Spartinivicinus poritis: one gene and its partner. The protein of the gene in region 1 binds, or shares a complex with, the protein of each later gene. Links are inferred from orthologs where the notes say so. Each region holds a gene or a part of one and is shown in the gene's direction. Other genes may lie near its edges. The genes, in order: ORQ98_RS10005 and smc.

What was found.
Region 2: the proteins of ORQ98_RS10005 (region 1) and smc are in contact, whole or in part, in a crystal structure (PDB 3ZGX), measured with the Bacillus subtilis proteins. The link is inferred for Spartinivicinus poritis from one-to-one orthologs.

Annotation. Positions count from the first base shown.
Region 1 is NZ_JAPMOU010000010.1:60,064-75,520, reverse strand. Bases 12,666-15,457 are described here. They hold ORQ98_RS10005 (segregation and condensation protein A), read left to right. Parts: upstream 12,666-13,470; coding sequence 13,471-14,445; downstream 14,446-15,457. Other genes in these bases: scpB (SMC-Scp complex subunit ScpB), read left to right, coding at 14,420-15,457; ORQ98_RS10010 (L-threonylcarbamoyladenylate synthase), read left to right, coding at 12,698-13,333. Also shown: lpxL (LpxL/LpxP family Kdo(2)-lipid IV(A) lauroyl/palmitoleoyl acyltransferase), read left to right, coding at 1-331; RNA polymerase-associated protein RapA, read right to left, coding at 390-3,269; ORQ98_RS10075 (YebG family protein), read right to left, coding at 3,543-3,830; cytochrome c oxidase subunit CcoM, read left to right, coding at 4,204-4,314; ORQ98_RS10070 (BolA family protein), read left to right, coding at 4,654-4,962; ORQ98_RS10065 (hypothetical protein), read left to right, coding at 4,975-5,445; oxygen-dependent tRNA uridine(34) hydroxylase TrhO, read left to right, coding at 5,557-6,480; ORQ98_RS10055 (DsbA family protein), read left to right, coding at 6,493-7,104; ORQ98_RS10050 (YbaN family protein), read right to left, coding at 7,218-7,619; ORQ98_RS10045 (DUF2804 domain-containing protein), read left to right, coding at 7,712-8,737; ORQ98_RS10040 (ion channel), read left to right, coding at 8,776-9,435; ORQ98_RS10035 (O-methyltransferase), read right to left, coding at 9,449-10,093; ORQ98_RS10030 (Rdx family protein), read left to right, coding at 10,214-10,489; ORQ98_RS10025 (YciI family protein), read right to left, coding at 10,498-10,800; ORQ98_RS10020 (septation protein A), read right to left, coding at 10,825-11,421; ORQ98_RS10015 (PHP domain-containing protein), read left to right, coding at 11,720-12,592. UniProt on the Bacillus subtilis protein: Participates in chromosomal partition during cell division. May act via the formation of a condensin-like complex containing Smc and ScpB that pull DNA away from mid-cell into both cell halves.
Region 2 is NZ_JAPMOU010000005.1:113,445-130,184, forward strand. Bases 7,162-11,236 are described here. They hold smc (chromosome segregation protein SMC), read left to right. Parts: upstream 7,162-7,529; coding sequence 7,530-11,036; downstream 11,037-11,236. In the rest of the region: heme exporter protein CcmB, read left to right, coding at 1-218; ORQ98_RS06095 (heme ABC transporter permease), read left to right, coding at 239-982; heme exporter protein CcmD, read left to right, coding at 992-1,174; cytochrome c maturation protein CcmE, read left to right, coding at 1,171-1,629; ORQ98_RS06110 (heme lyase CcmF/NrfE family subunit), read left to right, coding at 1,673-3,670; ORQ98_RS06115 (DsbE family thiol:disulfide interchange protein), read left to right, coding at 3,657-4,217; ORQ98_RS06120 (cytochrome c-type biogenesis protein), read left to right, coding at 4,207-4,731; c-type cytochrome biogenesis protein CcmI, read left to right, coding at 4,728-5,963; ORQ98_RS06130 (GntR family transcriptional regulator), read left to right, coding at 6,358-7,023; cell division protein ZipA, read left to right, coding at 11,380-12,426; NAD-dependent DNA ligase LigA, read left to right, coding at 12,508-14,544; ORQ98_RS06150 (transglycosylase SLT domain-containing protein), read left to right, coding at 14,627-15,232; ORQ98_RS06155 (hypothetical protein), read left to right, coding at 15,728-16,168; ORQ98_RS06160 (NAD(P)/FAD-dependent oxidoreductase), read right to left, coding at 16,209-16,740. UniProt on the Bacillus subtilis protein: Required for chromosome condensation and partitioning.

The DNA of each region.
Region 1 (15,457 bases):
GTATGCACCTGATCAGGATTATGGGCCAAAGCAAAGTATTTTTGTGCCATTTTTTGGGGTGACTGCCGCAACCGTGACAGCAACCGCTAAATTTGCAAAATTAGGTAAGGCGAAAGTTGTGCCTTTTGTTCAACATCGTCGAGAAGATGGAAAAGGCTATCATGTGCAGGTATTACCTCCGTTGGAAAATTTCCCTACTGACGATGAAGAAGCGGATGCAGTGACAGTCAACAAGCTCATTGAGATGGAAATCCGGAAGCGGCCGGATCAGTATATGTGGTTGCATAGACGCTTTAAAACCCGACCTGAAGGGGAGGCAAAAATATACTAAGCCTGAAAGCTTCATCCAAAAAGTAACAGCACCTCTAGTAAGGTGCTGTTACTACAGTTTAACCAGCAAACATAATACGAATGCTGTCTAACCTTAAGTTAGCTTGCTGCAACGCTGTTACCCCTTGAGCTGCTAAAGTACGCCACTGCTCAATTTCTGCCTCACGAATATTCGGATTGACTTTTTGTAGCGCTTCCAGTCGATTTATTTCCTCTCCTAATTTAGCCAGTAATTGCTCAGTAGCTGTTTGTACGATGGTTGTCACCTGTTCATTGGCTTTTTCTTCAGCAATTTTTAAGGTTTCAGAAATAGGCTCTGATTGTGCCTTGATCAGTTTTCTGGCAGTTTTTTTCTTGATGGGGTGTAATTGAGCATCCAGGGTTTCAAAGGCGACTTTATCTGCCAGGTTATTACCTTGAGGATCAATTAACGTACGGATACTAGCAGGTACCATTAGCCGCTTTAGTTGAGGTTGCTGTTGAACAGGGGCTTCAACGATAAAAATAGCTTCTACTAACATAGTGCCTGGTTTTAATGCTTTATTTTTTAATAAAGCAACCGCCGTATTACCTAATTCAGTATCCAGCATTTGTTCCATGCCATAACGAACTAGAGGATGTTCCCAGGTTAAAAACTGCATATCCTCGCGACTTAATGCCTGCTCACGAGAAAAAGTCATAGTGGTTCCATCTTCTGGCAACCCTGGAAAACTAGGTAATAACATTTGCTCTCCGGGACGAGCAATAATGGCATGCTCTGAATGGTCTTCAGAGTCAATGCCAAAACAGTCGAATAAAGCCTCTAAATACTTTTTCAAAGGTTTGGTTTCGTTGGCAGACTGAATAGCATCAATTAATTCGCTGGTGTCGTTAAGGCCTTGTGAGTGTAACTCCAGCAAGCGGTCACGCCCGGCTTGCAGGTTAGATCGCAGCTGTTGATTGAGCGTTTTAGCTTCCTCAATAAAAGCATCAATGTCCTGTTGTTCATTAATTGCTGTAGTTAATAAGGCTTCTAGAGAAGGTTTTAATTGCTGGTAAACACTATCACCAGTGGTACAAATTTGCTCAAACGCGTTAAGGCTATGGTGATACCACTGAAATAAAACGGCTTGTGATGAGTTTTCAAAATACGGCACATGTACTTTAATCGTTTCAGTCTGGCCAATCCGATCCAGGCGACCGATTCGTTGCTCAAGTAAATCAGGCAGTACAGGTAAGTCAAACAATACTAAGTGATGGGCAAACTGAAAATTACGACCTTCACTGCCAATTTCGGAGCAAATTAAAGTTTGGCAACCATATTCTTCATCAGCAAAATAAGCAGCAGCACGATCTCGCTCAATGATGCTCATGCCTTCATGAAAAATAGAGCTGGCAATACCAGAGCGAACTCGTAATGCTTCGTCTAGCTCCATACAGGTTTCGGCATGGGCACAAATAATTAATACTTTCTGGCTTTTAAGTAGCTTTAATAGGTTGATGAGCCAGTCTACTCTGGGGTCAAAGCGCCACCATGGGTCTTTATCTTCAACCAGAATTTCTTTTTCATAAGTGCGTTCAGGAAATAAACCTGCATAAGGGTTACCACCATTTTCTAGAGCAAGCTGGTAAAGCTCGGGTAAGGCTTGAGGATAAGCTTGCATTACACGGCCAGGAAAGCCAGAAACCGCTGACCGCGTATTTCGATAAAGTACCCGACTGGTGCCGTGACGATCTAGTAAATGAGATAACAGTTGTTGTTTAGCTTGCTGCTTGATGTCATCTGCTTGATCACTATTGATAATAGTGGCTAGCTGGTTGGCTTCGTCTCCTAAATAGCTAGTCAGTCGACCGATTGTGGGTTCTGATAAAACCTGACTATCAATTAGCTCTTCCGCCATTTCAGCCACAGCTTGATATTGTTGTGACTGGCTTTCAAAGTCTGCTAGGGAGTGAAATTTATCTGGGTCCAGCAATCGTAAATGGGCAAAGTGGCTGCTGTGTCCGCACTGTTCTGGGGTGGCTGTCAGTAATAAAACACCTGCCGTTTTTTCTGCCAGCTGCTCAATAGCAGAATATTCATCGCTTGCTACTTCAGGTGTCCAGCTTAGGTGGTGAGCTTCATCTACCACTAATAAGTCCCACTCAGCGGCCAGCGCATCGTCAAGGTGCTGAGCATGTGTCAACTCATTTAGGCTAATGAGTACCAGTTGCTCACTTTCAAAGGGGTTGCCAGTATCTGCGGCTTTTGCGTGTACTAACCGTTCGCGATCAAACAAACTAAAGTGCAGGTTAAAGCGCCTTAGCATTTCTACCAGCCATTGATGTAACAGACTTTCAGGAACCACAATCAGTACCCGTTGGGCACGACCGCTGAGTAACTGCTGATACATGATCAGGCCTGCCTCAATGGTTTTACCTAGTCCTACTTCATCTGCTAATAAAACGCGAGGTGCCTGGCGCTTACCCACTTCATCAGCAATATGTAGCTGGTGGGGGATTAGGCTGGTACGAGCACCACATAAGCCTAATAAAGGCGATTGGTAGAGGTTTCTGGCTTGTTCCCAGGTTTTATAACGCAGGCTAAAGTGATTATTTTGGTCAACCTGGCCTGCTAGCAAGCGCTCTTTTGGCTTTTGAAATTGAATAAAGTTGCCCAGGCAGGACTCAGGAAGTTCTGTCGACTCTCCATTCGGTAGCTTGCCCTGGTAAGTAATAAGCCCATCTTCTTCTACTGCATCGGTGACTACTATGCTCCAGCCTTCGTGGCTTTCGATAGTATCGCCAGCAACAAAGCGAATGCGGGTAAGCGGAGAGTTTTTTACTGCATAAAGTCGAGTTTGCCCATTAGAGGGAAACAGTAATGTGACCATTCGTTGATCCAAGGATAAAACAGTGCCTAGGCCTAGCTCTGTTTCTGTATCACTAATCCAACGTTGTCCTGGAACAAATGTCGTCATTCTGTACGCCTATCTACCTCAGAAAAAGGCGATATGGTAGCGAATATATTTTGAATAACAATAGTCGATTTGCCTAATTTTAGGCAGAGATTGTAAGTGCAGAGGATGAAATGGCTTACTAGCCTGAATACATTGACTCTTTTATAGTCAATGTAGTGTTTGAGTAAAAGAGATAGTGGTACATGCATAAGGTTGTGGTACATGCATAAGGTTAAGGAATTAACTTGTTACCTTAATTATTTGACGCATGCACCACTGGTACAAAATGGTTAATTACTCGTTAGTATTTTCTTCTGCAGGCTGTTCAGCAGCAGACTCTTTACCAATCTCTAATACTAATTCAGGCTTTCCTTTAATAGCTTTTGCCAAGGTTTCTTTATGTTTGGCGAATAATAAGCCAATATCTTCAGCGATTTTGTCATCGATATTATCAAAGGTTTGCTCTAGCAACATGGTGATATTTGCAGCTAGCTCAAGCATTTTATCGTGTTCTTCGGCGGCTTTTTTATCTGAGAACATACTACCGTCCCTATCGCATTTCCACATGGGTATAACGGCCATTCGCTCACCTCTTGCATGGACCAATTTAATTTAGGCCTTAGACCAAGTACATCATAAGACCTTGTTATTTAAAGCAGATGCTATTTAAAACTGATATTGCTTAACACCAGCAGTACTGATAGCTGATAATTATGGTGATACTGTATAAAAATACAGTAAATTTGTCCATAGGGGCTGTATTGTATCCAATAAGGTTGTCAAGGAACAATCCAAATTTGTCCTGAATAAGGAAAACAACTTGCTTTAAATCAATAAAAAACAGCAACTAAGCCGTTATTAGCCTGGACTGATTGATTTTAATCAATAAAAGCGAGTTGAGTAGCTGTTACTGTAGCTTTGCGTTTAAGAGGCAGTAGCCAACAGGAGGTAAGCGATGTATTTCGATGAAACAATTTTAGCTTCGCTGATTACAATTGGTTTGATTATTGGTTTTTTTGTTGGTGTGGGCCTGCTAATTCGTAAGGATATTAACAATCACCGTTAAGCATACAGTTTTTTACAGTTTTGGCGAGTAGCTCAGGCTGCTGGCCAAAAGTCAGGTCGCTAAGATCTGAACGTTTGAGGCTAGACAGACGTAAGGAATGCTCTATTTGCGTAGAGCTTTTTAAGGTAAGTGTGGTGGGTTACTTAGTTTTGTCAGGTTTTATGTAACCTATCGCCTTGCCTGTTTTTTGTATTAGCCTGTGCATCGTTTCTCTAATTCACTTCTCTTTCTCTTTGCTTAATTCCTCCTGTTAGTACTTTCTTTCACTTGTGCTTACCTTTTCGCATGGCTGGTTTCAGGTTAAGATTAACCTAGTCGGTTAAGCATGGGAGACAGGTGATGAGTGTACAAACTGAAATTGAACAAAAATTGACTAAAGCTTTAAAGCCTGCCTACTTAGCTGTTACCAATGAGAGCCATATGCACAATGTGCCTCCAGGCTCAGAATCACACTTTAAAGTCGTGGTTGTATCTGCTGATTTCTCAGGAAAAATGCCTGTAAAAAGACATCAGTTGATTTATTGCTTATTAGCAGAAGAAGTGCAACATAAGATTCATGCATTAGCATTGCATACTTATACGCCAGATGAATGGAAAAAGCAGGCTGAGTCAGCACCTGACTCTCCTAATTGTGCGAATAAAAGATAAGTTTTTATTACTATGTGTGGCGGTGCTGAGTTTGTACAAAACAGCGAGCGTTATCGAGTATTTTTTCCTAACCCGAAGGCAAGGTTACCAGTATTGCAAAAGGATGGCAGTATTGTCATGGTTCCCTGGGGCAGGCGAGAAAACCAGCCAGGTAATACACCTCAGGGTGGCTGGGCCAGGTTAGAGTCTATCCAGCGAGGTGCTTGGCAACAATTTAACCCCAAGCCAGTGAAAATTGTTGTCACCTCTTTTATGGAAAAAGATGAGGCTGAGCAAAGCCGCTGGTTTCCATTAGAAAGCCATGAAATTATCCAAGGTTTATTGGCTACTGATGGTAGTTTTCAACGAGTCTATGTGGTGACTGAACCTCATCCCCAATCCACTCATGACAGTGGTCGCTGGCCGCGGGTTATCTCTCTGGAGACTGCTGTTGATAAAGGGGAGTCGACGTTAGATGAGCCTGAGCAAACCTCATTAATTTAAAAGAACTCTTTCTAAAACTAGTCTTGCTTTAACTAAATCACTAAAATAAGACGTTTTAATCAATTTGGTTATGCCAGCAGATTTGCGATCTGCCAAGGTAGAGGAATTAAGATGTCTCCGTTTGTTATTGCTGCCCTTTATAAATTTACTCGATTACCAGAATTTGAGGCAATGCGTCAGCCTTTATTGGATAAGATGCTTGCCTTTGATGTGAAAGGTACCTTGCTATTAGCTGCTGAAGGAATTAATGGTACGGTTGCAGGGAGTCGAGAAGGAGTTGATCAGTTATTAAGTTACTTAAAGTCCCATGAACCATTGGCAGGTTTAACCCATAAAGAGTCCTACGATAACAAGCAGCCTTTTTATCGCACCAAAGTCAAACTGAAAAAAGAGATTGTGACTATGGGTGTGCCTGGTATTGATCCTAACCATGTAGTGGGCACTTATGTGAAGCCAGCGGAGTGGAACCAGCTGATCAGTGACCCTGAAGTGCTTTTGATTGATACCCGCAATGATTATGAATATCAGGTAGGGACTTTTGAAGGGGCAGTTAACCCAAAAACTGAAAGTTTTCGGGAGTTTCCTGACTATGTGGCGCAGCAGCTTGATCCAGACAAACATAAGAAAGTAGCTATGTTCTGCACGGGTGGTATCCGCTGTGAAAAGTCTACCGCGCTATTAAAAGAACAGGGTTTTGAAGAAGTGTACCATCTGGAAGGTGGCATTTTAAAATACCTGGAAGAAGTGCCTGCTACAGAAACTAAATGGGAAGGTGAGTGCTTTGTGTTTGATAACCGAGTAACGGTGGATCATCAGTTAAATAAAGGCAGCTATGATATGTGCTTTGGCTGTCGGATGCCGATTTCTGACCAAGATAAACAGTCTGAGCAGTATAAAGAAGGCGTGTATTGCCCTCACTGCTTTAACTCTCAGGATACTAAAACTCGGCAACGAGCAGAGTCTCGACAAAAACAAATTGAACTAGCCAAGCAGCGAAACCAGCCTCACCCAGTGGGCTTAAAAATGAAAAGTTAGCCATAGTCTTCAATGGAAGTCACCTATCTATTTGACCCCATGTGCTCCTGGTGCTGGGGTTTTGCGCCAGTCATTGACAAACTGTCTACAATGCTTGAGGGAAGAGGGCAGCTATGCTATCGAGTAGGCGGGTTGCGAGCAGGGCAGCGTCAACCTCTTACACCACCTCTAAAGCAGTATATTCTCAATCACTGGCAGCAAGTGTCCGAGGCCACTGGTCAGCCATTTAACTTTGCAGGCGCACTCCCAGAGGGATTTATCTACGATACAGAGCCAGCCTGTAGAGCAGTGGTGGTAGCAAGGCAGCATTTTTCTGATCATCTGAAAGCGTTAGTCGAGGCGTTACAACGAAGTTTTTATATGGATCAGCTGGATATCACTACCCCTCATGGGATTAAGCAAGCAGCTATTCAAGCGCAGTTGCCTGTAGACACATTCATGGAGGCGTTTTTCGCTGATGAAATAAAAGCGTTAACTCAGCAGGATTTTGATTTGGCTTATAATTTAGGCATTCAGGGCTTTCCTACACTGCTTTACTTTGATCAGCAGCAATGGCATGTATTGGTGAATGGTTATATGGGGTGGGAGCAGCTACAGCCTTTAATTGAAGAATTATTAACCTAATAAGAGAGTGTCGCAGCAACAGAATACCCTCTCACTCCATATCGACTAGCTTTTTGCGACAACCTGATAAAGGGGGGTAAAAGTGGCCATTACTAACGTGTTTTACAAAAGAGTTAATCTGCTTGTTGAGATGACACTGCTGAAAAGGGTTTAGCTTTTAACGTAGGCACTTTAACGACAATATAATAACTGACGCAACAGGCGATAGTTAGTAATACCCCTTTTAGTAACCAACTGCTCACTAGCCAACAGCTAAATAGCATACAAGGCCAAAGTAATAATAAAGTATAGGTTTTGGCCTTGGCAGGCATGCCCTCACCAGAAAGATAATAACAAATATAATTGCCTAATTGGGGATGGTTAATCAGCCACTGATGAAATTTATCTGAGCCTTTTGCATAGCAGCCTGCTGCGAGTAGTAAAAATGGAGTAGTAGGTAATAGAGGCAAAAAAATGCCGACAACACCAAGCCCTACAGCTAAATGTCCAACCACAATATAAACCCAGCGCCACATAATCGTGTGTTCCTAAAGCAGGCTTTCTTTAAGCATAATTTCTAGCATAGAATACTGCCTACATTACTCCGCCAGACAAATAATAACAATATATGACAGCACAACTGCTTATCCAGTCTAATGGTGAACCCTTATTTGGCATTTTTGATCACCCCATTAGCAAAATCAATGTCAGTGACTTTCAGCTCTTAACCCCTTTTGGCAAACCGGCCAATCGTTGGCAGCAATGGTTTGGTTTTAATCAATTTCAGTATTTTGGGGTTATTTCCGATGAGTTAATTCTAGGCTGTGCTATTGCTGATACTAAACTGGTGGGTGCTGCTTTTTGCTATTTGTATCGACCTCAAACGGGCGAAATGCTGGCTTACTCATTAAAGTCACCTTTTGCCCATGCTTGCCAGTTTGCTGTTAGTCCTGATACAGGCAATACAACCTTTGTGCAAGGTAAGCAGCGGATTGATATGATTAATCAGCCTCAGCCTAAAAGTCGGTATTTAGAGGTATCTCTGCCTAAACATGGGTTAAAAATTAATTGCCACTTTAGTGAGCGCGACAGTTTTGCTCCTATGCGGATCTGTACTAAAACGGGTGTGAATGGTTGGGTCTATGCCCAAAAAGCGGCTGGAATACCAGTGGAAGGCACAATTGAATGTCAGTGGGGCACATTTGATTTGGCTGCACTCGGTGCTTGTGCTCATCATGATTATTCCAGTGGTTACATGCGTCGCGAAACGTTTTGGAATTGGGGGTGTTTATCAGGCCGTACGAACAATGGTCAGCTAATTGGGCTTAATGTGTCTTGCGGTGTCAATGAAACTGGTTTTACAGAAAACTGTTTTTGGCTGAATGGCCAGTTACATAAAGTAGATACAGTTGCCTTTAACTATCAAAAACAGGATTTATTTCAGCCCTGGCGCCTTCAATCTTATGATGGCAAAGTTGATTTGACGTTTACACCCCTGGGCAAGCATGCAGAGTGTCTTAACTTATGGTTGATGGCTTCTAATTTTCATCAACTCTTTGGGCATTTTAATGGTCATTTGGAAACAGTGGGAGGTGAAAAAGTAGCCATTAATAATATGCTGGGGTTTGTAGAAGATCACTATGCAAAGTGGTAATTAATAACGGTTAAACAACATAAGCCAGATGTTCATTTATGATTAATTTTCCTCGTTATAGTTTTGCCAGTTTATTTATCTGTCTGATTTTTGTTGGTATTGTGTACCCTTTTATACCTAAGCTGGTAACGCAAAACATTTTGTTGAAAGCCAGCTTTAGTATCCTATTGGTCTCTTCGGTTTATATTTTCAGTCATAACAAGAAAGCACTGGTTATATGCTTACTATTAGCGATTCCTACGGCTATCTCTTCATGGCTAGCCATTATTAGAGATGTGCCTGAAATTGTACTCATTTTAGATAATGCGACCAATGTGGTGTTTTTTCTTTATGTGATCTTTGAGTTGATCAAAATTATTTTCAGTGCCTCTGTTGTAACACGTAATATTATCTATGGCGCAATGAGTATTTACTTATTGCTGGGTATTATGTGGGCATTTGTTTATGCGCTACTTGACTTATTAATAATTGATGCCTTTGGTGGGAGTAGTTACCAGAGCGCTCACGACTTAAGCCAGTTTATTTATTTTAGCTATGTAACCCTCACCACTTTAGGGTATGGTGATATGATGCCACTGGCTGGGCCAGTGCAATCCATAGCGGCAATGGAAGCAATTACTGGCCAGTTTTTCCTGACGATTTTAGTGGCAAGACTGGTAGGCATGCACATCAGTCAAACGACGAATGGCAACGGCTGAATAATGGTGTGACTTATTTTTTTCGTACTAAATTAACCCCATCTCGTACGCTGAGAAACACATTTTCCAGTTGCGGGTTGGTGGCAATATGCTGGTTAAGCTCAACAATAGCCTGGTCTCGCTCATCATTTGGGTTAAGCACATTGCCTTGCCAAAGGGCATTATCAATGACAAATAGCCCGCCTGAACGCACTAGGGGGACAGTGGCTTTCAGGTAGTTAAAGTAGTTCTTTTTGTCTGCATCCACAAATACCATATCAAACTGCTTATCTTGTAGAGTATTAATGGTATCCAGGGCTTTGCCAAAGCGAACTTCTATTTTATGGCCATGGGGGCTGCGATCAAAAAATGATTGAGCAAACTCAATGGCTCTTGGGTTCGTTTCACAGCAAATAACTCTGCCGTCTTCTGGTAAGGCTTCGGCAATCGACAGGGCTGAATAGCCAGTAAACATACCAATTTCTAGCACAGTTTTAGTTTGGCTTAATTGAGTGATAAGTTTGAGCAGGCGACCAATAATCCGACCAGATAATTTCACCGGGTAGCCCATCTGCTCATTAGTTGTATCAATGAGTTCTTGTAATAAAGGGGGTTCCGGAGTTGTTTGGTCAAAGCAATACTGATCAATGGCTGGGTGTACTAGGAAGTCTTTCATCATCTTTTTCTACAGCGAAATGATGGCCAATTGTAGTGATCTTTGGTCATACTGCAAGTTTGAAGAAAGTGGTTATCACTATCGGTGCCACTATCAATAAGTGTCATGGCTCAGGATTAAAGTATGGGTAAACCAAGAATCACCATTGAATATTGTACTCAATGCCAATGGTTGTTGCGTTCGGCCTGGTTAGCCCAGGAGTTGTTAAATACGTTTGGCACTGACCTGGGGGAGGTGGCATTAATACCTGGTACTGGAGGCATATTTAAAATTCAGGTGGCTGGCCAATTGGTTTGGGAGCGAGTGAAAGACGGTGGGTTTCCTGAGGCAAAAGCGCTAAAGCGAAGAGTCAGGGACATTATTGCCCCTGATCAGGATCTAGGTCATATCGACCGGTAGTGAATGGCTTAGTTGGGAAATACTTGTTTAAAGGGCTTAACGGTCACATGCTCATAGACCCCTGCAGCAAGATAAGGGTCTTCACTGGCCCAAGTTTCAGCATCTGCCAGAGAGGCAAACTCAGCCACAATTAAACTACCAGTGAAGCCTGCAGGGCCTGGGTCGTTATTATCAATAGCAGGGAAAGGGCCTGCCAGCACCAGGCGGCCTTGTTGCTGTAGAGTGTCTAAACGAGCCAAATGGTCTGGGCGCGCAGACTGGCGCTTGGCTAAGCTGTCAGGTACATCCTGACAGGTAATCGCAAACAGCATAAAAATCCTTAATAGTGATAAACGCTAATCTTTTGTTTGTTGGCTGATTGACTGGCTGTTTTTCTCAGGTTCACTCATATAGCGGGAAAGAGACATGACGATTCCAACCATATAAACCATGGTTAAAGCGGTTAAGCCAAATAGTTTAAAGTTAACCCAAGTGTCTTCAGAAAATTGATAGGCAATATAAAGATTCAGGATGCCAATAAAAAACAGGAAGCCACAGGTAAACCAGTTTAGCTTTTCCCACATTTTTGCCGGCACATCCGTCATCATAATGTTGGAGGTTTTGAGCATCCCTTCCAGGGCTCGCTGGGTAAGGTTTTTATGGGTAACAAAATGGCTAATGAGGAGTGCCGCAGCAAGAACCCAATAAAGGATCGTTGGTTTCCATTGAATAAAGGCTTTATCTTCAAACAGTAATGTCAGACCGCCTAAAAAGACCACTAACACCATTGAAATAACATGGATTTTCTCAATCTTTTTATGCTTCAGCCAGGTATAAGCCATTTGAAAAATTGTGGTTACAATAATTGTAGCTGTGGCAATCAGGATATCGCCGGTATACTTATAAACACCGAAGAAGGCAATGACGGGTAACAGGTCAAAGAAAAATTTCATAATAGGCTAAATTTTGTCCGCTTTTAGATGAAGGCTATGATATACGATTTTCGACTGAGCAGGTAGTTTCCCTTATTGCATAAGAATAGGATAATTCGCAATAGATAAGCAGGTTTGTTTGCAAACAAACTCAAAAAGAGGGTGTCGCAAAAGGTTATGAGCGAAGCAAAGACAAGGCAAAAATCGGCGAAAAAGCGGAGTTTATACAGAATAAATGAGTATTTTGAGTCGATTTTTAACGCAGTATTTCCAAGCGCAGTAGTTTTGTGACAGCCTCAATAGTAGTAAGGAAAGTTGGTTGAAAATAGATTTACATTGTCACTCTACCGCATCAGATGGCGTTCTATCCCCTTTAGCGCTAGTGCAAAGAGCAATTGAACAAAAAGTAGAGGTGCTGTCATTAACTGATCACGATACTGTGGCAGGTTATCAGCACTTGCAAGGGCAGGCAGCGCTCTCACAGCTTTATTTAATACCAGGCATTGAGCTATCGGCCGTTTGGTCGGGGGTGACCATTCATGTGGTTGGGTTGGGCTTTTCGCTGGATGATCCATTATTGGCTGGCTATTTGGACCAGCAGCAGCAGGCCAGACAACAGCGTGCAGAGAAAATCGCGGCTAAGCTGGCTAAACGAGGCTTTGCAAATACACTGGAAGGTGCGCTTGCTGTTGCTCAAGGTCAATCTGACTTGCCGGCAGCTGATGTCCAAATTGGCCGACCTCATTTTGCTAAGTACTTGGTGAGTGAAGGCTATGTGCCTGATATGGCGACAGCATTTAATCGTTATTTAGGGGCAGGAAAAGTAGGGGATGTCAAAAGCCAGTGGCCTTCATTGGCTCAAGTGGTTGATTGGATTACCTCTATGAAAGGAGTGGCAATACTGGCTCATCCTCTCAAGTATAAAATGACCAATACCAAACTGAGGGCCTTGATTAAGGCATTCAAAGCGGCGGGTGGAGAAGGAATTGAAGTGGCCCTAGCTGGGCAGCCTCAAGATGCAACCCACTTTTTAGCAGAACTATCCTGTCAGTTTGAATTGCTGGCTTCAGTTGCCAGTGACTTTCATGGCCCATTTAATCGTTGGATTGAACTCGGTGGTGCGCCCCCATTACCTAAGCAATGTAAACCACTGTGGGAAAATTGGATGCTGGAAAAGATGCGGTTCTGTTGACACTTCCTGAAGGATAAAAAATAGGTTTACTGCTAGATTAATGATATATTTAGATTATTCGCACATTCCTTGTCGAGATGACAACTAACCCAGAGCAGGTGTTTTGTGAGTCAATTTTTTCAAATTCATCCAGAAAATCCACAACAGCGCCTTATCAATCAAGCAGCCGATATTATTAGTGATGGTGGGGTTGTTATTTTCCCTACAGATTCCGCCTATGCAATTGGCTGTCATATTGGTGAAAAAAAAGCCATTGACCGCATCCGTCGTATACGGCAAATCGATTCTCGGCATAATTTTACCTTAATGTGTCGTGATTTAGCTGAGATATCTACGTACGCTAAAGTTGACAACTCAGCTTATCGACTGCTTAAAACTTATACGCCAGATGCATACACGTTTATTTTGCAAGCGACTAGAGAAGTACCCAGGCGCTTCTTACACCCTAAGCGTCGTACAATTGGTTTACGCGTACCAGACTGCCGGGTGACGCAAGCATTATTGGAAACATTAGGTTCGCCAATGATGAGCGTCACCATGATTTTACCGGGTGATAAAGAACCAATGATTGATCCCTATGAAATGCGGCAAATGCTGGAGCAGCAGGTCGATTTGATTATTGATGGCGGCTACTGTGGTATGGAAGCAACAACCGTTATCTCAATGCTGGATGATGTGCCAGAGATATTGCGTGAAGGCAAGGGTGATCCATCGCCTTTTAAGGAGCCCTCAGCTGCTTAGTTTGTTTGAAAGCCCTCAGCTGCACTGTATATGAAGAGATTGGGTAGCCTAGCTAATAAAATGTTCAATTTTTTGCTCCTACAATATTTTAATGGTTTGGTCGTTTGGGTTTGGTTGTTTGATAGTAGAACCGTCTGATGAATAAACAGGTTGATCTTTCTACAGCTGATGGAACAGTAGACGAGTCGGTTACTGTTGTTGATGCAGATGAAACAGTGGTTGCAGCAGAGCAAGCCGAAGCGGTTGTTGATACTGACGCAACAGACGAGGAAGGCATTAAGCGTCGGTTTCGTCAGCACAGCCAACAACAAGAGCTACCTTTTGCTGTTATACAAGGTAAACCTGTTACTGAAATACCACAGGACTTGTATATTCCACCTGATGCTTTGGAAGTTTTTTTGGAAGCATTTGAGGGGCCGCTGGATTTATTGTTGTACCTGATAAAACGGCAGAACATGGATGTGTTGGAAATCTGTGTGGCGGATATTACCCGGCAGTACATGGATTATGTGGAGTTAATGAAAGCAGTCCAGTTTGAGTTAGCAGCAGAATATCTTGTGATGGCAGCAATGCTGGCTGAAATTAAGTCCAGAATGCTATTGCCACGCACTGAAACAGCAGAGGAAGAAGAGGAAGCAGATCCTCGCGCAGAATTAATTCGTCGTTTATTAGAGTACGAACGGTTTAAAAAAGCAGCAGAAGATTTAGATAACTTGCCAAGAGAAGGGCGAGATTATTATTCAGTGTCTGCTGCCCCGCCAACCATTGTGGCTGAAAAACAACACCCTGATGTTGACCTTAAAGAAATATTGCTTGCACTGTCTGGTGTGCTAAAGCGGGCAGAGCTATCTGAAAATCACCAAATAGAGCAGGAAGCCCTCTCAACCCGTGAGCGAATGACCCAAGTACTGAGTATGTTGTCAGCAGATTCATTTACGCCTTTTGTTTCCTTGTTCAAAGTTGAAGAAGGCAAGCTAGGGGTAGTAGTGACATTTTTAGCGGTAATGGAGCTAATCAAAGAGTCTCTTGTAGAGATTGTTCAAACCGAGCCATTTGCTCCCATTCATGTTAAAGCGAAGGCAGTCCATGATGACGGAACAACCAGCGATTAAATTAGCCAATATTATTGAAGCGGCATTGCTGGCTTCTAATAAGCCATTAAACCTTGACCAAATGCGACAGTTGTTTCCCGAAGACGCCGGGCCAAGCAAAGAAGAAATTCAGCAGGCACTGGCAGATATAACTACTGCCTGTGAAGGGCGGGGCTTTGAATTAAAAGAAGTGGCTAGTGGTTATCGTTTTCAGATACGTCAGGAAATGGCGCCCTGGGTAGGCAAACTGTGGGAGGAAAAACCACAGCGATATACCCGCGCTTTATTAGAAACACTAGCCCTGGTTGCTTATCGACAGCCTGTGACCCGTGCAGAAATCGAAGAAATTCGTGGTGTCAGTGTTAGTTCTTCTATTGTGAAAACGCTGTTGGAGCGGGAGTGGGTGCGTATTGTGGGGTATCGTGATGTACCCGGCAGACCTGCTATGTATGCGACTACACGACAGTTTTTAGACTATTTTAGTTTAACCAATTTAGATGAACTGCCTCCACTTTCTGAGTTACAGGATATTGAAAAAGCCAACCAAGAATTGGCACTTGAAGAAGGTGAAGAGGCTGTGGCCAGTGTGATCCCCGACACTTCAAGCTCAACGGATTCGCCAGTCGAAGCTGGGGCTGAATCGGTAGAAGCAGAGGCTGAAGAGGTAGATGAAGAAGCGCTTTTCCAAGAAATTGAGGAAATGCAAAAAGATCTACCAGAAGACTTTATTGATCCAGCCAAGCTCGAGCCAGAAGAACTGGCTGCTCTAGAAGAAAAGCAGCAATCAGACTCTGAAGAGGTCTCAAAAGAAGCAGAAGAAGTGGCTCTTTCTCCTGTCGATGCTGAACAGATTGAAACTGCTGAAGACACTGAAACGGATGATACATCACTGATCCAGGCAGGCATACAACAAGAAGCGTATGAAGAAGCAGAGGTTGCAGGCATTGTTGTTACCGATTCCAACAATGATGAGTCAGCCACAAATAAAGAAGAGCTTGCTATCAATAGTGATGTGCAAGCTGGTGATGATGTA
Region 2 (16,740 bases), on another replicon or contig:
TAACTGTTGGCTTGAAAAAAGGTGGGGTATTATTGTCATTACTGGTGTTACCGCTGAATATTCCAGTATTGATCTTTGGCTCGGGAGCTGTGATTGCTGCTACCCAAGCATTACCCTATGAAGGTCAGCTACTGTGGCTGGCTGTGTTGTTAGTGTTAGGTATTACCCTAGCACCTTTTGCCATTGCAGCAGGGCTGCGGATAAGTGTTTCTGAATAACTGGTATTGACTGTTTGCTCATGAAGTGGACCTGGTTTCACCGCTTAGGCTCTCCTAAGTGGTTTTTTGAGAAAAGTGGTAAGTGGCTACCCTGGTTGGCTTGGGTTTCCATTGGGTTGCTAACGACGGGGGTTGTATGGGGGCTAGCATTTGCACCACCCGACTACCTGCAAGGCAATAGTTACCGCATTATTTTTATTCATGTACCCAGTGCTTTTCTTGCCCAGGCCTGCTATGTCACGATGGCAGTCGCAGGAGCAGTAGGGTTAGTTTGGAAAATGAAGCTGGCTGATATGGCAGCCAAGTGTTGTGCGCCGATCGGCGCCTCTTTCACGATTCTTGCTTTGTTAACGGGTGCTATATGGGGTAAACCTACCTGGGGAACCTGGTGGGAGTGGGATGCCCGACTTACCTCAATGTTGATTTTATTATTTCTGTATTTAGGTTTTATTGCCTTAGAAAGCGCCATTGATAATGTTCAAACAGCAGCCAAAGCGTGTGCAGTCCTGGCATTGGTTGGACTGGTCAACATCCCGATTATCAAATACTCCGTAGAGTGGTGGAATACTCTACACCAGCCTGCCACTTTAAAACTCACTGAAAAGCCGAGTATGGCGCCTGAAATGTTAGTGCCATTGCTGATATGTATTGCAGGGTTTTATTGTTTTTTTCTAGTGGTCTTTTTATACCGGCTACGTAATGAAATTTTATGGCGAGAGCGGCGCACACAATGGGTGCGGCTTTGGATGAAGCGGTTTCAGTAGGTGTGTTTTATGTATTTTGAGTCATGGCAACAGTTTTGGTTAATGGGGGGGCATGGTCCCTATGTATGGGTCAGTTATGCGATTGGCTTGATGGTGGTTTTGTATAACGTTTTGAGTCCATGGTTGAAACGTAAACAACTGATTAAAGACACCTTACGAAGTATCCGTCGGGAAGAGGTAAGCCAGTCATGAATCCAGTACGTAAGCAGCGGCTGTTGGTGGTCATATTTATTGTGCTTGGTGTTAGCTTGGCTGTAGGGTTAGCGCTGTTTGCCCTGCAAGAGAATGTTAATTATTTCTACTCCCCTCAGCAACTGCAGGCGGGGGAAGCCAAGTTGGATCAAAAAATCAGAGTGGGTGGCTTAGTTGTACCAGGATCAGTCAAGCGTGACCCTGAAAGCTTGAAGGTAGAGTTTACCATTACAGATCAGCAAGCCACAGCAGTTGTTCGTTATGAAGGTATTTTGCCGGACCTGTTCCGCGAAGGACAAGGGATCATTGCCTTAGGCAGGTTGTCAGCTAATCAGATTGTAGAAGCTGATGAGGTATTGGCCAAACATGATGAGAACTATATGCCGCCAGAAGTACAGGAAGCGCTTGAAAAAGCTGGGCATCCTGGTCGTAACACCCAGGCATCTGCACAGTGATGGGATGGATAAATAACCTTGTGTCGGCTGGAGATAAAATAGCATGATTCCAGAACTTGGCCACCTGGCATTAATAATTGCTTTGTGTTTGGCTGTATTGCTCGCTGTAGTGCCATTAATTGGCAGTTATTGCAAAGATCACATCATGATGGGGCTGGCTAAACCCCTGGCAACTGGGCAGCTGGTCTTTCTATCACTCAGTTTTGGTTGCTTGGCTTATGCCTTTCTAGCGGATGATTTTTCTGTCGCTTATGTGGCTCAAAACTCTAACACCCTACTGCCAACACCTTATAAATTCAGTGCCGTATGGGGGGCTCATGAAGGCTCGTTTCTACTATGGTGCCTTATTATGGCTTGCTGGACCTTTGCTGTAGCGCTGGCCAGTCATCACCTGCCCGAGCGGGTTACGGCAAGAGTGCTGGCCATTTTAGGCTGGTGTTCAGTTGGCTTTTTATTGTTCTTAGTGATTACTTCAAACCCTTTTGAGCGTTTATTGCCCAATACCCCTGCAGATGGGCGTGATCTAAATCCTTTACTGCAAGACTTTGGCTTAATCATCCATCCACCTTTGCTATATGTGGGTTATGTAGGCTTTTCTGTGGTATTTGCCTTTGCTATTACTGCATTGCTGGAAGGACGCTTAGATGCCACTTGGGCTCGTTGGTCTCGACCTTGGACAGCCATTGCCTGGGCGTTTTTAACTGTTGGTATTGCACTAGGTAGCTGGTGGGCATACTACGAGCTTGGCTGGGGAGGCTGGTGGTTCTGGGATCCTGTAGAAAATGCTTCATTTATGCCCTGGCTGGTGGGAACAGCATTAATGCACTCCCTAGCTGTGACAGAAAAGCGTGGGGTTTTTAAAAGCTGGACTGTCTTTTTAGCGATTTTCTCTTTTTCCTTGAGTTTGTTAGGTGCCTTTTTAGTTCGTTCTGGCGTGTTAACCTCAGTTCACTCATTTGCTAGTGATCCTTCGCGTGGGGTATTTATTTTAGTGCTGTTGCTGATCGTAATTGGTGGCTCTTTTACTTTGTATGCCTTTCGCGCACCCGCAGTGGCCAGTCAGCAGCGGTTTAACTGGCAGTCTAAAGAAGCGCTGTTGTTACTAAATAATATCTTTTTGTCAGTTGCTACAGCGATGATTTTAATTGGTACGCTATATCCGTTGATAGCTAAAGCCATGGGAGATAATAGTATTTCCATTGGTAAACCCTATTTTGACTTAATGTTTTCGGTATTTATGGCTCCTTTGGCCATTTGTTTGGGAATTGGTATTTGGGCAAACTGGAAGCAGTCTAAGGCAAGCTTTTTGTGGCAACAACTGCGGTATATTGGCTTGGCCAGTGTGATTTTAGGTGTTGTATTTTGTTTCAGTTATGGCGATGGCTGGCTATTACCTGTCTGGTTGGCTGTTTCACTCGTGGCTTGGATTTGTCTCGCTTCAGTCAAACAGCTTTATTATAAAACCCGAAATCAGTCGTCTTTTATCTCTGGATTGCGTCGGCTACCAAGGCATTACTATGGTATGTGGTTCGCACATATCGGTTTTGCGGTCACTATAGCAGGTGCTGTATTAACCAGTTTTTATAGTATTGAGCGGGATATAAAGCTGGCGCCTGGGGATTCGGTTAATTTGGCCGGTTATCAGTTTTTATTTAAAGGGATTCAAGAAAAACAAGGACCAAACTATGTTGCTCAGCAAGGTCAGTTAGTTGTAACCAAGGGTGAGCAGGTGGTTGCATTATTAACGCCTGAAAAACGTCATTATCCCGTACAACAAAATGTTATGACGGAAGCGGCAATTGATCCTGGTTTATTCCGTGATTTGTATGTAGCACTCGGTGAGTCTTTAGATGATAGTGGTGCCTGGGCAGTAAGAGTGCACTTTAAAGCATTTGTCCGGTTGATTTGGTTAGGTGCCTTATTGATGGCATTAGGTGGTGTGCTGGCGGCACTTGATAAGCGTTATCGACTGCGACTGACGGCGAAACAGGCTAATTCCCAGGTAATCAATGCTGAGGTGGTTGCTGATGGCTCGGCTTAAGTTATTTATTCCATTACTGTTGTTTATTGCGCTAGCAGGTTTTCTTTATCAAGGTATTTATGACAAAGATGACAGCTTGACCTCAGCATTACTGAACAAGCCATTTCCCGCATTTTCGTTACCTACGGTCCAATCTGTTGAGACCAATATTGGTAAACAGGAATTACTAGGGGAAGCTGCACTGGTCAATGTGTGGGCGACCTGGTGCCCTTCTTGTCAGGTGGAGCACCCTTATTTACTCAAGCTGGCCCAACAAGGGGTGAAGATCATTGGTGTTAATTACAAGGATGATCGCGCAGCTGCCCAGCAATGGCTGATTAAATTAAAAAACCCCTATGTATTTAGTATTTTTGATCAGAAAGGACGGCTTGGAATGGATTTAGGTGTTTATGGCGCACCTGAAACCTACTTAATCGATAGGGAGGGGACTATTCGTTATAAACATGTAGGGGTAGTGGATGAACAAGTTTGGCTAACTAAAATCAAGCCAAAGTATGATGCCTTAAACACGAAAAAGGCAGAGCCAGTACAACAGAATGCAGGCTAATGGAGTGCCGTTAGTAATGAATATGAAAGCCTATTTAAAGCCATTATTGATTTTGTTCATAACCAGTATGGGGTGGTTGTCCTTCAGTTGGGCAGCTATTGATACTTATCCATTTAAAACTGATGAGCAACGTCAGCGGTTTAAGCAGTTAACAGATGAGCTACGTTGCCCTAAATGTCAAAATCAGAATATTGCTGATTCTAATGCACCCATTGCTAAAGATTTTCGTGAAGAAATATATCGACAGCTGCTGGCTGGGCACTCAAACCAAACTATTGTCGACTTTATGGTTGCTCGATATGGGGAGTTTGTTTTATATCGCCCCACCTTTAGCAAGAAAACCTGGTTACTGTGGATAGGGCCTTTTATTTTGTTAGTAGTGGGGGCAGGGATTTTTTATCGATTAATCAGGAAAGGCCAATCTTCTAGTACTACTGCTTCTGCCCCATTATCAGAAGCTGAGCAGCGGCAAATTGAAGCTATTATTCACCAGCATGAAGAAACGAAGTCATGATGTTATTTTGGGTTATTGCAGCAGTATTATTGATCATTGCTGTATCGTTTATATTATTGCCAATCCCCCGTCTTAACAGGCGATTAAATGAAGCTAGTCAACAACAACAGGCAGAGCAGGTTGCTCGTTACCAGCAGCAATTAGCCGAACTGGACTCTGCACATGCTGCAGGCCAGCTGGATAGTCTGGATTATGAAGAGCAAAAAAATGCTCTGGGAAAACGCTTGCTGGCAGATTATCAGCAGGTAAAGTCAACCCGGTTGAATACTATGATCTGGGTGGCAGGTGGTAGCTTACCAGTAGTTGTAATAGGACTTTATTTATTATTGGGTGGAAGTCAGCAGGTTGCATTTACCCAACAGTTAAAATCGATAGACTGGGACAATGCTAGTGGTGCAGAGCTGGTTAATTCATTGGAAACATTAGCGGCCGACTATCCTAACCAACCCCAAGTGCATTATTTATTGGCTCGTACTTATATAGCAATGAATCAGTTGGGAAAAGCGGAACAGACTTTTACTGTATTAAAAGTACAAGCACCGAATGACCCATCAGTCATTGCTCAATTAGCGCAGGTTAAGTATTTAAAACAAAATAATAAGATCACTCAAGAAGTAACGGCACTTGCTCAGCAAGCATTAACTATTCAACCGAATCAACCCACTGCGCTTGGTATTATGGGAATTGCGGCTTTTGAGTCAGGAGAGTATCAGCAGGCAATACATTATTGGCAGCAAGTGTTGGCTACTCGTCCTGATCATGCGACAGCAACTGCTTTGCAGCAGGGAATAGCAAAAGCACAACAGTTGGCAGGTACAAAGAGCGTTCAACCAAAACCCCAAGTAACAGCAGATCAGCCTGCCTCCGAGCAAGTTGATGGAGAAAAGCTTGCTGATGCAGAAATCAGCGTTTTAGTAGAATTAGATGAAACATTACAACAACAGTTGCCTAAGCATGCGCGGGTTTATGTATTGGCTAAGCATGCCAGTATGGGTATGCCTGTGGCAGTAGTACCACTCCAGGTGAGTGAACTACCAGCTTTGGTAAAACTTAATGACTCAAAAGTCATGATGGCTGGAAATAAATTATCCCAATATCAGACAGTTGATGTGATTGCTAAAATCTCTATTTCTGGAGATGCTACTCAGAGTGACTATATAGTCAGCAAGCAAAATATCAAAGTGAATCATAAAGGGGTTGTACGCTTAGCCATCTCTAAAAGCAGTAGTTAGTATTTTATGATGCTGTGTTCAGTTGCTCAGGCAGCTCACTACACAGCACGCTTTCTGCCTTAGCTGGCAAAATAATAATCTTCAAGCAAACGTCAGCAGATCCTTAATATTAGACTAAAAGCTTAGAAATTAAGATTATAAAACCACTCGTTTTAGCTATATGATGTTCTGAATATCATATGGTAAATATTGAAAAGGCTGTAAAAATACAGCCTTTTTTATTTCTACCTGTCTAACAATAAAATTTTCAATCGAAAAGTGTAGCTTTTTGTACAGTTTTTGTCGTATAAGTAGAAAAATAATTGTACTTATATGATGACTGTTTAGCTTTCAATAATTATTATGTATCTTTGTGTGAATAATGAAATAATAAATTACATAACTGGAATCAGTAATGGTCTTTAAAGCATCTGATAGTCTTTCTGAACAAATTGCACAACACTTAGCAAGTAAAATTATTAAAGGAGAGCTACTTGCTAAGGAAAGGATTCAGGAGTTAAAGGTAGCAAGCGAGTTAGGAGTAAGCCGTGGTTCTGTTCGAGAAGCCTTGCTGATATTACAACGCAAGCACTTAATTGATATTTTGCCCCGTCGTGGTGCAATGGTCACTGAATTAACCGAGCATAAAGTTCAAAGCCTATATGAAATGGTAGTGGAGCTGTATTCATTTCTTGCTTTGAAAGTAGCTGAGAATTGGCAGGCTGAGATTCAGCTGAAACCGTTCAAGGCAACTTTAAAAGAGCTTGAGTTGTTAGCTGAGCAGCGCAATATTGAGCGTTACATTGAGGTGAGCTTTGATATTTTACGTCAAGCGTTACCGATTGCTGATAATTCCTATTTGGAACAAATTTTAGCCAATGTTCAGCCAGCTATTCATCGAACCTATTTCTTGGTAGCAAGCAAATATGAGGATCATATTGTTAAAAGCTTGAGCTTCTTTAAAGCGTTAATTCAGGTCGTTGAGCAAAGAGATCAACAGCAAATCAGGCAAGTTGTTGCTGCTTATGGCAAGCACCACCGAGATATGTTAATGACAGTTGTAGGAGGTCGTGACTACTAACAGTATAGTTGATCTTATTTTAATCAGTTCTACCGCTCGTTGAGAACAGTAGCGTTATTTTGATAATGCTACTGACTTCTATCTATACAACTTTCTAGGTGCATTCAGTTCATTGCCTGTGTAAACTTGTCCTGTTGGGGACTATAGCTAGTTGTGCTAGTTGTATTGGTAAAGAGACTACTCTACATACTAAATCACTCACTTTGCTCAGCCACTGTATGGTGATTATAGTGAAGTGAGTAAGTTGTGACCTGTAGGCTTTTAAAGCCTATATAACAGCCTAATCGTGGGTTGTTGATAGTATGCTAAGTAGTGATTGCTCTAAGCACGCTCTTACCTGTTAATACAGTTATTTGTTAAACCTGTGTAAATGCAGCCCTAAGGGGAAATGTGATTAAGCTATCCTTGGGGGTACCTTAAATACTGCAGGTTTAGACGATTACAACTAGTCTTATTTATATTGTCCCGCCATCTTATAAAGTATGTTTATTGAGATTTAATGTTACATGCGGCTTAAATCAATCAAACTGGCAGGCTTTAAGTCTTTTGTTGACCCCACTAATGTCCCCCTACCCAGTAACATGTGTGGTGTTGTGGGTCCTAATGGTTGTGGTAAATCAAATATTATTGATGCCGTGCGCTGGGTAATGGGAGAAAGCTCCGCTAAAAACCTGCGTGGCGAGTCAATGACCGATGTTATCTTTAATGGCTCAAATGCACGGAAACCTGTGGGGCAAGCGTCGGTAGAATTGATTTTTGATAATAGTGATGGCTCATTGGTGGGAGAATACGCCAAGTACAGTGAAATTTCAGTTAAGCGCCGAGTTACCCGCGATGGTAAAAATCAATATTTTCTGAACGGTACAAAATGCCGGCGGAAAGACATTACGGATATTTTCCTTGGTACGGGGCTAGGGCCTCGAAGCTATGCCATTATCAGCCAGGGGATTATCTCTAATTTAATTGAGTCTAAACCTGAAGAGTTAAGAGTTTTTATTGAAGAAGCGGCGGGTATTTCAAAATATAAAGAGCGCCGCCGAGAAACAGAAAATCGTATTCGCCGTACTACTGAGAATCTTGAGCGACTGACCGACCTGCGTGAAGAACTGGAGCGCCAATTACACCACTTGCATCGTCAGGCACAAGCAGCTGAAAAATATAAAGCATTTAAAGAAGAAGAGCGGTTAAAAAAAGCACAGCTACAAGGGTTGCGCTGGCGAGCTATTCATCAGCAGGTGGAAACCAAAAAACAATTAATTGGTGAGCTGGAAGTTAAGCTGGAAGCAGAGGTTGCGGGGCAGCGCTCGCAAGATTCCGCCATTGAAAAGCAGCGGGAGCTGCATATTTCCTTAACAGATCAGTTTAATGAAGTACAAGGCCGCTATTACAGTATTGGGGCTGAGGTAGCGCGGGTAGAGCAAAGCATCCAACATGCTAAGGCCAGGCTGGCGGAGCTTCAGCAAGACTTGCAAGCCAGTGAAAGTAACTTACAAGAAGCTAACTCCGACTTAGTTAATGATCAGCAGCTACAAGCACAATTGACTGAAGAGCTGGCGGAAATAACCCCAGAGCTAGAGTTGCTCAGTGCAGCAGAAGAAGAATCGGCGATTGCACTGCAAACCGCAGAAGAGTCAATGCAAAACTGGCAAAACCGTTGGGACCAGTTTAACCAGCGATCAGCAGAACCTAAACGGAAGGCAGAGGTTGAGCAGTCCCGCATTCAGCATTTAGAGCAAGTATTGAAGCGATTGCATGAACGGATTCATCGCTTAGAAGAGGAGCAGCTAGGACTTTCAGCAGGGCCTTTGGAAGAAGAAATTGCCTTGCTGCAAGAGCAGCTGTCGGAACTGGAGCTGAATACGGAATCACAAGTTGGGCAAGTCGAAACCGTTGCTCAGTCAATTGAAAGCTATCGTCAACAAGAACAGAAACTGGCAGAGGTGCTTGATCAGTTACGTAGTGAGTTACAGCAGGCTCGTGGGCGCTTTGCATCGTTAGAGGCATTGCAACAGGCTGCCATGGGTGATAATGATGAGGCTAATAGCTGGATCACCGAAGCTGGCTTAGCACAGCAAGCTAAGCTGGCAGAGCAACTGTCAGTGACACCGGGTTGGGAAACCGCATTAGAAACCGTGCTGGGGGACTGTCTGCAAGCGATAGTCGTGGATCAGCTTGATACAACCTCTGAGCAGCTGGCAACCTTGAAAGAAGGCACCGTTACTCTGCTTGAACCTCAGAGCCAACAGCACTCAGTCTCACTCAATGGTAAAACGCCTTTACTGTCAATCGTTAATGATGATAGCCATATTGCCCCTTTACTGTCAGGGATCTATTTGGCTGAAACCCTACCAGAAGCCTTAGCCCATCGTCATGAGTTATCGCCCCATGAGTCTGTTGTGTGCCGGGAAGGTATTTGGGTAGGTCCAAACTGGCTAAGAGTGGCTAAAGGCGATAATGCCCAGGCTGGTATCTTAAAGCGCAAGCAAGCGCTGGAAAGTCTGGCAAATACCATTGACCACCTGGAAACCACCATTGCTGCTCACAGCCAGCAATTGACGGAACTTCAGGATCAACACCGAGCTGCAGAGCAGCAGCGAGAGCAACTTCAGAAAACCCTGGCTGAGCTTAATCGGCAGCAAGGGGAGTGCAAAGCCGCATTGAGTGGTAAGCAAGTGAAGGTTGAGCAGGTGCTTGAACGGCGTAATAGAGTACTTCAAGAATTAGAAGAGCTGGCCAGTCAACAACACCAGGAACAACAGAATATCAGTGAGGCACGGCTGCTGTTACAAGAAGCGCTGGACTTAATGGCAGATGATGAAGGTCAGCGGGAACAGTTATTAGCCAGTCGTGATGAAATCAGGGCCGCACTTGATCAAGCTCGTCAGCAGGCCCGTTATGATAAAGATAAATCGCATCAGCTGGCATTGCGGCAACAGTCGCTGACAACTCAACTGCAGTCAATTGAGCAAGGCCTGAGCCGGCTAACCAGCCAGGTGTCGCGTTTTGCTGATCAGCAGAGCCAGATAAAAGAGACCATTGCCCAAACGGAATTACCACTCGCTGAGTGGGATATGGAACTTGAAGCGCAATTAGAACGTCGAATCCAAGTTGAAGATGAATTAGGCAACGCTCGTCGTGAGCTTGAAACCGTTGATCATGAAATACGACAGTATGAAAAGCTACGCAGTGGTGCAGAACAACAAGCCACTAAAATTCGTGGTGAATTAGAGCAGCAGCGGATTGAGTGGCAAGGTTTAACGGTTAGATTAAATACGTTGCAGGAACAACTGCAGGCAGAACAGTTTGATTTAGAGCAAGTCATTGCTGAACTTCCTGAAGATGCTGATGAAGCCATTTGGACTGAAACGCTGGAAAAACTGGCTAATAAAATCCAGCGGTTGGGTGCCATTAACCTGGCTGCAATTGAAGAGTATGAAGTGCAGTCAGAGCGTAAACGTTATTTAGATGCTCAAAATGACGATTTACAAGAAGCGTTGAATACGCTTGAGGACGCTATCAGAAAAATTGATAAAGAAACGCGTAATCGGTTTAAGAGCACTTTTGATAAGGTCAATAATGGGTTACAAACCCTTTTTCCGAAGGTGTTTGGTGGCGGAAGTGCTTATTTAGAACTAACGGGTGAGGATTTATTAGACACGGGGGTGGCGATAATGGCCAGACCCCCAGGTAAGAAAAACAGCACGATTCATTTATTGTCAGGTGGTGAGAAAGCATTAACGGCCATCGCGTTAGTGTTTTCAATTTTCCAGCTAAATCCTGCGCCATTTTGTATGTTGGATGAGGTTGATGCGCCTTTAGATGATGCCAATGTGGGACGCTATGCTCGCATGGTGACGGAAATGTCTAAGTCAGTACAATTTATTTACATTACCCACAATAAAATAGCGATGGAAGCTGCCAGCCAATTAATGGGGGTAACCATGCAAGAGCCTGGGGTATCTCGCCTGGTAGCCGTTGATGTAGAAGCTGCCGCTGCACTGGCAGCAAACTAGCATCAAAAAATGAATAGGAAACAGGTTGCGCGTAAGTCTTAGATAAAAATTTATGGCTAAAAAGCGGCTAAATATTGCACGGCTTGAAAAATATGCACCATAATTATTGTAAGACGTAAGAAGCATTGCCGCTCTAGATTGTTGCTGTAAATTGTCGTATAGCAAACAACAAGCGCAAGTTAAAGTCTGTTGTAACCGCTCATAAACTGGAGGCTGATGGTTCAATATTTTGTGTTAGCAGTGTTTATTTTACAAGGCCTTCACAAAAATATCTGACGGTTGTGCCAGGTAGTGGTTGAGTAGGGTTATGATAGCCTAATTAGTAATAAGGTTGACAAATACAATGGATATCGGGTTACGAGAATCGTTAATTATTATCGGCATGATTGTGATAGCCGGTATTTTATTTGATGGTTATCGTCGGATGAAAGTTAACCGGCGTCGCGCTAGAGACTTGTCTTTAGGAATGGGTGCTGGGTTACAAAATGACGTTGATGATTTTAATAATGAATTACCCAACGGGGGCGCTCGTGTTGTTGCTCAAGGAGATCAGCCGGTGATGCTGGATGATGAGGTGATCCCTGTGGCTGAAGAAACAGTGGCACCAGAGCCACCATTAATCAGTACGCCAGTGGTTGCAGAAAAAACAGATAAAGTGACACCACTACAGCAATATAAAACGGCTAAGGTTTCATGGGGCAGTAACAGTTCAACAACGAATAAAAAAGCGCCAACAACCAAGCCTGTGATTGCTTCTGATGCTGAAGCAGATGACGATGTGTTAATAGCGGATAAGACTGATCACTATACAACACCTGTGACTAAGCCTACTGCTGCTCGTGTTATTAATAAAAATACCAGCAAACAAAAAACCACTAAACGAGCCCCAGTAAAAACGGTTAAGAAAGAGCCTGCTACCACAGCGGTGGATCAATCTAATCAGTCTATTGCTGAAGAAGTGATCATTATAAATGTTGTTGCAAAAACCGAAGAAGGGTTTGTTGGTAGTGAGCTGTTGCATGCATTATTGGCAAATGGCCTCAAGTTTGGTGAGATGCAAATTTTCCATCGTCATGAGCAGCCTGACGGTAATGGTTGTGTTTTATTCAGTGCAGCTAATGGAGTAGAGCCTGGCTACTTTGACTTGGCTTCTATGGAGCAGCTGCAAACATCAGTGCTCAGTTTGTTCATGAGTTTGCCAGGGCCTCCAGAGCCAATGAAAGCCTTTGAGGAAATGGCGATGGCAGCTTACTATTTGTCCCGTTCATTGCAAGGTGAGTTGAAGGATGAACAGCACAGTGTGATGACGCAGCAAACATTAGAACACTGTCGTCAGCGCATCATGGACTACGAACGTCGTGTGCTGGTTAGAAAGCAGTCCGTTCAGTAAACCTTTTTTTCGTACTAACTTCTATGATCTCAGGCCTGCTTTGCAGGCCTGACGTTTTTTAGCTGATTGTTGGGGAAATGAATGTCAGCATCGAGTGCAGTTAAACAACAAGTTGAACAGTTAAGAAAATCCATTAATGAGCATAACTATCACTATTACGTTAAAGATGATCCGGTTGTCACCGATGCTGAATTTGACCGCTTGCTTCGGGAACTACAGAGCTTAGAGCAGCAATTCCCAGAGCTTATTACTCCCTCATCACCTACACAGCGGGTGGGTGCTGCTCCACTGGCTGGATTTAATGAAGTGGTGCATGAGCTTCCTATGTTGTCACTGGATAATGCATTTAATGAACAAGAATTGGCTGATTTTGAACGGCGTATTCAAGACCGATTGAAAACGGATGTTTCTATTGAGTACACCTGTGAGCCTAAGCTTGATGGTATTGCTGTTAGCTTGCTTTATGAAAGAGGAATCTTGGTAAGAGCGGCAACTCGAGGGGATGGTAATACTGGTGAAGATATTACTTTAAATATCCGCACCATTCCTTCTGTGCCATTGCAGCTAATGGGAGAGCAAATACCTGACCGAATAGAAGTGCGTGGTGAAGTCTATATGCCAAAAGCAGGGTTTGAAGCCTTAAATGCAAAAGCGGCAGAAAAAGGTGAAAAAACCTTTGTTAATCCACGTAATGCGGCTGCAGGTAGTTTACGCCAGCTTGATTCAAGTATTACAGCTAACCGCCCGTTGGAAATGTGCTGTTATGGAGTCGGTATTATTGAAGGTGGCGAGCTGCCGGACAATCATAATGAAGTATTGGTTCTACTGGGTAAGTGGGGATTTAAACTTAATGCTGAAATTAAAGTGGTGACAGGTGTCGTTGAAGCTCAAGATTATTACACCCAGCTTGAGCAGAAAAGGGAACAGTTGTCGTATGAAATAGATGGCATTGTATATAAGGTGAACTCACTTGCTCAGCAGCAACAATTAGGATTTGTCGCACGGGCACCTCGCTGGGCAATTGCTTATAAATTTCCTGCCCAGGAAGAAAGTACTGTATTGGAAAAAGTGGAGTTTCAAGTGGGGCGAACGGGGGCAATCACCCCTGTTGCTCGGTTGAAGCCAGTGTTCGTTAGTGGTGTGACCGTCACCAATGCCACACTACATAATATGGATGAAGTGGCTCGCCTGGATGTAAGAGCGGGTGACACTGTGATTATTCGTCGGGCAGGGGATGTTATTCCTCAAGTGGTGAAAGTCATTATTGAAAAACGGTTAGCTAATGCACAGCCGGTTTCAATACCTGATCACTGCCCTGTTTGTGAATCACAGATTGAACGGGTTGAAGGAGAGGCTGTTGCGCGCTGTAGTGGCGGTTTAATTTGTGCTGCACAACGTAAAGAAGCTATTAAGCATTTTGCCAGTCGCCGAGCGATGGATATTGATGGGTTAGGTGAAAAGCTCGTTGAGCAACTCGTTGATCAGGCGCTTATTAACGATGTAGCCGATTTATTTAACCTAACTGCAGAGGAAGTGGCAAAACTAGAAAGAATGGGGCCCAAGTCAGCAGAGAACTTAATTAATGCGTTGACTGAAGCTAAGCAAACGACACTGGCCCGATTTATTTATGCACTAGGCATTCGTGAAGTAGGAGAGGCAACTGCACAACAGTTAGCTAATTATTTTGGTAACCTGACAGCGTTGCAGCAGGCTGATCAGGAAAGCTTACAACAGGTGTCGGATGTTGGCCCTATCGTAGCGAAGCATATCGCTGTATTTTTTAGTGAACCACATAATTTAGCCGTTATTGAGCGGTTGATTGGCTATGGCGTGCAATGGCCAACAGTTGTAGTAGAACAAGCTCAGGAAAAGCCATTAGCTGGCTATACTTATGTATTAACCGGTACCTTGTCACAAATGTCCCGTGATGAGGCTAAGCAAAACTTACAAGCGCTGGGAGCAAAAGTATCTGGTTCAGTGTCAAATAAGACAACTGCCGTTATTGCTGGTGAGAAAGCAGGCTCAAAACTAGCAAAAGCAGAGTCTTTAGGTGTTGATATACTCAATGAACAAGCTTTAATCGCATTGTTGGAGCAGTATCATTCTGGCGAAAGTTAGCTTTATTATTCGTAAGTTCGGTTTACCTGGCTGTAGTTGGCCATTAATCAAGGGCCATTACGCTACAACTTCGGGTAAACGTATGGTGGGGTTAGTAGTGGGTATCAGCTTGTTTCTGACGGGCTGTGCACATGCCCCACCACCTGAAAACCCCCATAATATTTGTAACATATTCCAAGAAAAAGAAGACTGGTACCACGAAGCCAAAAAGAGCACCCAGCGATGGGGAACACCCATCCCAGTGATGATGTCCATTATGTATCATGAATCCAGCTATGTGGCGAATGCACGACCGCCACGGCGATGGTATTGGGGATTTATTCCAGGGCCTCGTATTTCTACAGCCTATGGTTATGCCCAAGCACTAGATGGGGTTTGGGATGATTATCGTACAGAAGTAGGGGCTTGGGGGGATCGTGACGAATTTGCTGATGCAGTTGATTTTATTGGCTGGTATACCAATAAATCGCTACGCATTAATGGTGTCAAGTTATCTGATGCTCGCAATCAATACCTTAATTATCATGAAGGGTGGGGTGGTTACCAGCGCCGCACCTACCGGCGTAAGCGATGGTTGATGGGGGTGGCTAAGCGGGTTGAAAAAAAAGCTAAGCAGTATCGTTATCAATTGAAGCAATGTGAAGAAGAGTTAAATAAGCCCAGTTTTTGGCAATGGTTGTTTGGCTAAATTTAGAGTAATTAAGTCTCACTCTTTTCAAAAAAACACCAGCCTGTGAACAAGCCCTTGCTTAGGTGCTTCTCTCTCTAGACAGTTGGTAGCATAATCCAAGCTTAGAAGGGATATCAGTTACTGTTAATTGAGTAATAATGCAAATACAAAATTTACCCTATACACAGTTAAAAAATACTTGGTGCAGTAACTAATTAATATAGCCAATACGAATGGCTGTAAACCCTTAAAGTCATTCGTGAAGGGTATAGGTTGATTGAAGGATTGAAGCGCTCGAAACAATAATTGCTTCAGGGAATGAAGTGTCAAACCTGAAACTACTTGTCAATTAGCGCTCGTTGAACAAAAAATAGACCGCCAATAAAGCTAGACTAATACGATGGAGCACTCAATTAGGTAACATTTTTCACGTTATTTATTAAGTGCTCCTAAGAGCTGGTTTTTTTGCGCTACAATACGGCATTTGTCGGTCTTTTCAGGAAGGAGTATCACTTGGACCGTGAGTCAATAGTGTATGGTTGTATAAAAGACTTACCCTTTGGTAATGAGACAGAAGTGCTTAAACGTAGATACCATAACTTACGCACAATTCACTCACTACCCGGCGGGGATGAGTGGCCTTTTTTGTCTCGTGATTTTTTTGCTGTATCAGGCAGTCAGCCTGAGCAAGGTACTTATATAACCCAAGTTATTCACTTTGGGGCTTCTTATTGTGCTGTGGAGTGTGACTGGGAGCAGTGGATAAAAAAGTTTGAAGCGATTTTAAAGCAAATGTACTGGAATTCTGCCACCGTACATTTAGAAACTGAACTGGCTGGCACCCATACTTTTAGCTGGCATGCGGAGAAAAGCTATCACTCACCAGGTGAAGAGTTAAAAGCGCGTTGTGAATGGCAGCATGATGGCCAGCTAAAAACCAAGCAGCACGCATAATGTAAGGATAATTTCTGAACATGGTTTTAAATAGTTGTATTTAAAAACAGTCTTTTAAGCGGTAATACAACATCCCTAATGCTAATAAGGGGGATCTTAATAATGGGCCTCCAGGAAAAGTCAGGTGCTTAATATTAGCAAATACATCAAAACGCTCTAGCTGACCACTCAATGCCTCAGCCATTAGCCTGCCCATCATATGGGTGGCACTCAAACCATGACCAGAGTAGGCTTGGGCATAATAGATATTTTGGTCAAGTACTCCCAATTGGGGCATTCGATTAGCCCCAATGCCAATGTAACCTCCCCACTGATAATCAATATTCACACTGGCCAGTTGTGGAAATACCTTAAGCATATTAGGTCGCAGGGCCTGGCTAATATTGCCGGGGTGCTGACCAGAATAATGACACAACCCACCAAATAACAACCGCTTGTCTGCGGAAAGGCGAAAGTAATCTAAGGTGATCCGCTGGTCACTGACAGCCATATTCTGAGGTAATAACTGTTGAGCTAGGCTATCAGTGAGTGGCTCAGTAGCGATGATATAGCTGCCTGCGGGGAGCACTTTA